Linked DNA regions of Loktanella sp. M215. The protein of the gene in region 1 binds, or shares a complex with, the protein of each later gene. Links are inferred from orthologs where the notes say so. Each region holds a gene or a part of one and is shown in the gene's direction. Other genes may lie near its edges.

Region 1 (3,382 bases):
CGAAATGTGCCGCAACCGCAAAACCGGTGATCCCGCTTGCGTCGTCCAGCGCACGGTTCAGCGCCGCAAGGTCAAGGTCTGCCGCCTCAGTGCCCGCGTGCGTATGGCCCCCTGCGATGGCAAAGACAGGATCGCCCCGCATCGCGTCCTCCAGCCCCGCACGGACGAGGGATGCGGGGTCGAACCCGATCGCCACAAGGGCGACGCGTCCGCCCTGCCCCTCCACCAAGGCATTTGTGGCCAGCGTGGTGGAGAGCGCAACGATCTCGATCTCGGCCGCAGCAATCCCGGCATCGGCAATCGCCGCATCGATCGCCCCGGCCACGCCGATGGCAAGATCAGGGCGACTGGTCAGCGCCTTGGCCCGCGCCAGCACGCGAGTCGCGTCGCCATCCAGCACGACCGCGTCGGTGTAGGTGCCGCCGGTATCGACTCCCAGAAGATAACCCATGACCACGCCCCCTTTCCCTTGCCGGGTTTAGCCACAGCACCCCGGACGCCGCCACCCCCAATCGGCCGCCGTACCGCGTGACCAGTCGCCAAGCGCGCCGGGTGCAACACGTGCGGCGCTGCCCGGCCGCGTCAGACCGACAGACCCGCAGGCACGGCGTCGCACGCGGCCTCGCCCGCCAGCCACAGCGCCAGACGCTGCTGCAAGGCGCCTGCGACATCCGGCAGCGCCAGAACCTCCGGCACATCCGCCATCCGCCAGCCCTGCCCCTCGTCGCCGAACACCACGTCTGCCTGCATCCGCGCCAGCAGTCGCGCGACAAAGAACCAGCGGTCCGACCCTTGGGGTGCTGCGAACCGGCGCTGCCACAGCACGCAAGCAGGTGTCAGCACCAGACCCACTTCCTCGCGGGTTTCGCGCGCGACGGTCTGAAAGGGCGTCTCCTCCCCCTCCCGCCCGCCGCCGGGAAAATCCCACAGTCCCGCATCGACAATGTCGGGCCTGTCGTCGCGCCGGATGATCAGCAACCGGTGCCCGAGGAACAGCGCCACCTTGGCCCCGTCGAACTCCTGCGTTGTCGCCATGCCGCGCACCCCTTATCTATGACCCATGCCCAGCCTGTGCCGCGATTGCCTGACCACATTCGACACCGCACGGCGGTGCCCGGCCTGCCGCAGCCCGCGCGTGACATCACACCCCGAACTCTTCGATCTGACCATTGCCCACATGGACTGCGACGCATTCTATGCCAGCGTGGAAAAACGTGACAACCCGGCCCTTGCCGACAAGCCGGTCATCATCGGCGGCGGCCGGCGGGGCGTCGTCTCCACCGCCTGCTACGTCGCCCGCATCCGCGGCGTGAAATCTGCAATGCCGATGTTTCAGGCGCTGAAGCTCTGTCCCGACGCGGTGATCGTCAGACCGCGATTTGACGCCTACGTTGAAGCCTCTCGCGCGATCCGCGCGATGATGGACGACCTCACCCCCGTCGTCGAACCCCTATCGCTGGACGAGGCCTTCATGGACATGACCGGCACCGCCCGTCTGCACGGTGCACCGCCTGCCGTCATGCTCGCGCGCCTCGTCAAGCGCATGAAGGACGAACTCGGGCTGTCGGGCTCCATCGGGCTGTCGCACAACAAGTTCCTGGCCAAGGTCGCCTCGGACCTCGACAAGCCGCGCGGCTTTTCCCTGATCGGTCAGGCCGAGACGACGGAATTCCTGCGCCCCAGGTCCGTCCGCCTGATCTGGGGCATCGGTGCCGTCGGACAGGAAAGTCTGGCATCCGCCGGCATCCGCACCTTCGACGACCTGCTGCGCTGGGACCGGCGCGATCTGGCCGACCGTTTCGGCGGCATGGGCGACCGGCTGTGGCAACTTGCCCGGGGTCAGGACGGCCGCCGGATCAGTGCGCATACCCCCGTCCGCGGCCTGTCGAACGAGACGACGTTCCACGAGGACACCAGCGATCCCGACATCCTCGACGGGCACATCTGGCGCATGGCCGAAAAGGTCAGCGCGCGGGCCAAGGCGAAGGATATCGCGGGACGCGTGGTCCTGCTGAAACTCAAGCGCAGCGATCACGCGCTGATCTCGCGCCGGCAATCCTTGCGACACCCAACCCAAATCGCCGACACGATCTATCGCACGGCCCGCGCACTGTTCGACGCGGCAGGACCACACCCGACCTATCGCTTGTTGGGTGTGGGCCTGTCGGAACTGACCGCGGGGGCGGATGCCGACCTGTCCGGCGATCTGCTCGATCCCGACGCCGACCGCCGGGTCCGGGCAGAGCGTGCCGCCGATGCGATCCGGCAGCGCTTCGGTGAGGCCGCCATCATCAAGGGGCGCGCCCTGCGCTAAGCCTCAGAACGGAAAGAACAGCGGGATCGCAAGGACCGAGGCCGCACCGACGATCACGTTCATCGGCACCCCGATCTTGAGGAAATCCGCAAACCTGTAATCGCCCGCACCATAGACCAGCGTGTTTGTCTGATAGCCGATGGGGGTGGCGAAACTGGCCGAGGCGCCGAACATCACACCGACCACCAGCGGTCGCGGGTCGATCCCCGCCTGCGCGGCCAGTCCGACCGCGATCGGCGTCAGGATCACCGCGACGGCGGAATTCGTCACCATCTCGGTCAGGATCGATGTCACGGTATAAAGCGCCGCCAGCAGCAGGATCGGTGGCAATCCGTCCAGCACCGGCGCCAGCGTATCGACGATCAACTGCACCGCACCTGTCTCCTGCAGGCCGATGCCCACGATCAACATGGCAAAGATCAGCACGAGGATCTGCGCGTCGATGGCCCCCCAGGCCTCGTCGCTGTCGATGCAGCGCAAGATCAGGATCACGGCGACTGCAACCAGCGCCAGCACCGCGATAGGGGCTACGTTAAAGGCCGCGAGGCCCACGACCGCCAGCAGCGCCAGCAGCGCGATGGGGGCTCGCGCCCGACGATAGGCCCGCCCCGATGACAGCGTCACCGTCATCATGTCGCCCGCAGATGACAGCTGGTCAAAGGCGCCCTGTGTCCCTTCCAGCAGCAGCGAATCGGCCGGGCGCAGCCGGGCGCTGCGCAGATCCGGGCCGACCTGATGGCCGTGGCGGTAGGCGCCCAGCACGCGCATGCCGTGGCGATAGCCGATCGACATCTGATCGAGGGTCTGGCTGCCGCCGCGGCGGCCCGCAGTGACCATCGCTTCTGCAATCACCAGATCGCCGTCGGCCACGTTCATCGGCGCCGCACCGCGCCGGTAACCGGTGATCAGGCCGGGCATCGTATGCAGGGTCAGCAGTTCCGACGTGGTCGCGCGCAACACAATTTCGTCCCCCGCCGTCACGACATGGTCCGACAGATCCGTCCGGCGCAGCACACCGCCCTGCCGGATACCTGTGACCTGCACACCTGCATGGGCGAAATCGGCAAT
Region 2 (2,894 bases), 260 kb from region 1 along the record:
ACATCCTGATGGTCGACGACGTGCAGTTCATGGGCGGCAAGGATTCCACGCAAGAGGAATTCTTTCACACCTTCAACGCGCTCGTCGATGCCCGCAAACAGGTCATCATTTCCGGCGACCGCGCACCGGGCGAGATCAAGGAGATGGAAGACCGCATGCGGTCCCGTCTGCAGTGCGGTCTGGTCGTGGACCTCCACCCCACCGATTTTGAACTGCGCCTTGGCGTCTTGCAGTCCAAGGTCGAGCGTCAGCAGGAAATCTATCCGGGGCTCAAGATCGCGCCGGGCGTGCTGGAATACCTCGCGCACAAGATCACCAGCAACGTCCGCGTGCTGGAAGGCGCGCTGGTCCGCCTCTTTGCCCACGCCAGTCTGGTCGGGCGCGACATCGACCTGGAACAGGCGCAGGACTGCCTGTCGGACATCCTGCGGGCCAATGACCGCAAGGTCAGCGTCGAGGAAATCCAGCGCAAGGTCAGCGAGTATTACAACATCCGCCTGTCCGACATGGTCGGCCCCAAGCGGGTCCGCAGCTTTGCCCGGCCCCGTCAGGTCGCGATGTTCCTGTCCAAGACCCTGACCAGCCGGTCGCTGCCTGACATCGGCCGCCGTTTCGGCAAGCGTGACCACACCACGGTCATGCACGGCGTCAAGCGGATCGAGGAGTTGCGCCAGACCGACAGCCAGATCGCCGACGATCTGGACATCCTGCGGCGCGCGCTGGAACAGTAAGCGCGCCACAGTCGGCGCAAAAACGCCCGAAACATCTTGAGCATGGCGCAAAAAGCGGTAGCGTCGCGGTCCCGGACCTCGGGATCAACGGCGGAGCGAGACCTATGAAATTCAGCATCGAACGGGCCAGCCTTTTGAAGGCCGTGGCGCAGGCGCAATCGGTCGTGGAACGCCGCAACACGATCCCGATCCTGGCCAACGTGTTGATCGAGGCCGAGGGCGACACGGTCCAGTTCCGCGCGACCGATCTGGATATCGAAGTCGTGGACCGCGCCCCCGCCAAGGTGGACCGCGCCGGCGCCACCACCGTCGCCGCCGTCACGCTGAACGAGATCGTGCGCAAGCTGCCCGACGGATCCCTCGTCACCCTGACCGAAGACGGCGCCACCGGGCGGCTGACGATTCAGGCGGGCCGGTCGAACTTCTCTCTCGCGACCTTGCCGCGCGAGGATTTCCCGGTCATGGCGACCTCTGACTACACCACCAATTTCAGCGCGCCCGCCCCGGTGCTGCGCCGCCTGTTCGACAAGGCGAAATTCGCGATCTCGACCGAAGAGACGCGGTATTACCTGAACGGCGTCTACATGCACGTGGCCGATGGCGACGGCGGACAGGTGCTGCGCTGCGTCGCGACCGACGGTCACCGTCTGGCCCGCATCGATGCGCCCCTGCCTGAAGGCGCGGCCGGCATGGCCGGCGTGATCGTGCCGCGCAAGACCGTGGGCGAATTGCGCAAGCTGCTGGACGACGACGAATTGCAGGTCGCCGTCAGCGTGTCGGAAACCAAGGTGCGCTTTGCCACGCCGGACATCACCCTGACGTCCAAGGTCATTGACGGGACGTTCCCCGACTACACGCGCGTCATCCCGCAGGGGAACACCCGCCGCATGGAAGTCGACGCCGCCGAATTCGCCCGCGCCGTGGACCGGGTCGCCACCGTCAGCAGCGAACGCAGCCGCGCGGTCAAGCTGCAACTGGACGAGGATCGCCTGATCCTTTCCGTGAACGCCCCCGATTCAGGCGCCGCCGAGGAAGAACTGGCCGTGGCCTATTCCGACGAGCGGCTGGAAATCGGCTTCAACGCGAAATACCTGCTGGAAATCGCAAGCCAGGTGGACCGCGAGAATGCGGTCTTCATGTTCAACGGCTCTGCCGACCCGACCCTGATGCGCGAAGGCAACGACATGTCCGCCGTCTATGTCGTCATGCCGATGCGGGTCTAGGATTTCGGTTTTTGACAAAACCGAGCCTCCGGCGGAAGTATTTTTGACCAGAAGAAGGGCGGACTCGCGATGACCGGTCTGAAGGTCGCGCGGTTGCAACTGTCGCATTTCCGGTCGCACCGGCGGGCCGAGGTCGTGGCCGACGGGCGGCCTATCGCCATTCACGGACCCAACGGTGCGGGCAAGACCAATCTGCTGGAAGCGGTGTCGCTGCTGTCGCCGGGGCGCGGGCTGCGGCGGGCGGGGGCAGAGGACCTCGTGCGCCGGCCAGAGGCGCTGGGCTGGAAGATCTTTGCCGACGTCACCGCCGGACGGCAGACGGTCGAGATCGTCACCGGGGCCGAGGCGGGCCAGTCGCGCAGCGTGCAGGTCGACGGCAAGGCCACGACCCAGACGGCGCTGGCGGCGATTCTGCGCGTGCTGTGGCTGGTGCCGGCGATGGACCGGCTGTGGATCGAGGGGGCAGAAGGGCGGCGACGGTTTCTGGACCGCGCGACCCTGAGCTTCGTGCCGTCCCACGCCGAGGCGACGCTGCGCTATGACAAGGCGATGCGCGAACGCAATCGCCTGCTCAAGGACATGGTCCGCGACGCCCACTGGTATGCGGCCTTGGAGGGGCGCATGGCCGAGGCGGGCGCCGCGGTGCAGGCGAACCGCCGCACCGCCATCGCCGCCCTCATGGCGGCGCAGCAGGATGCGCAAACCGCCTTTCCCACCGCCGCCCTGACGCTGGTCGAAGGCAGCGCGGATGCGCAGGGTGTCGACGCCTTGCGCGCGGCCCTTGCCAACGGTCGCCCGCGCGATCTGGCGGCCGGGCGTACGCTGACGGGGCCGCATCGCAGCGATCTGGACGCGGTCTTTGCCGACAAGGGGGTGCATGCCCGCGACTGTTCCACCGGAGAGCAGAAGGCGCTGCTGATCAGCCTGATCCTGGCCAATG

The links.
Region 2: the proteins of GLR48_RS07275 (region 1) and dnaN are in contact, whole or in part, in a solved structure (PDB 1OK7), measured with the Escherichia coli proteins. The link is inferred for Loktanella sp. M215 from one-to-one orthologs.

The regions. Positions count from the first base shown.
Region 1 is NZ_WMEA01000001.1:1,487,825-1,491,206, reverse strand. The notes cover bases 190-3,187. They hold GLR48_RS07275 (DNA polymerase IV), read left to right. Parts: upstream 190-1,060; coding sequence 1,061-2,314; downstream 2,315-3,187. Other genes in these bases: GLR48_RS07270 (SLC13 family permease), read right to left, coding at 2,318-3,187; GLR48_RS07280 (NUDIX domain-containing protein), read right to left, coding at 583-1,035; GLR48_RS07285 (hydantoinase/oxoprolinase family protein), read right to left, coding at 190-451. Also shown: more of GLR48_RS07285, read right to left, coding at 1-189; more of GLR48_RS07270, read right to left, coding at 3,188-3,382. UniProt on the Escherichia coli protein: Poorly processive, error-prone DNA polymerase involved in translesion repair and untargeted mutagenesis. Copies undamaged DNA at stalled replication forks, which arise in vivo from mismatched or misaligned primer ends.
Region 2 is NZ_WMEA01000001.1:1,223,348-1,226,241, forward strand. It holds dnaN (DNA polymerase III subunit beta), read left to right. Parts: upstream 1-835; coding sequence 836-1,954; downstream 1,955-2,894. Other genes in the region: dnaA (chromosomal replication initiator protein DnaA), read left to right, coding at 1-731; recF (DNA replication/repair protein RecF), read left to right, coding at 2,024-2,894. UniProt on the Escherichia coli protein: Confers DNA tethering and processivity to DNA polymerases and other proteins. Acts as a clamp, forming a ring around DNA (a reaction catalyzed by the clamp-loading complex) which diffuses in an ATP-independent manner freely and bidirectionally along dsDNA.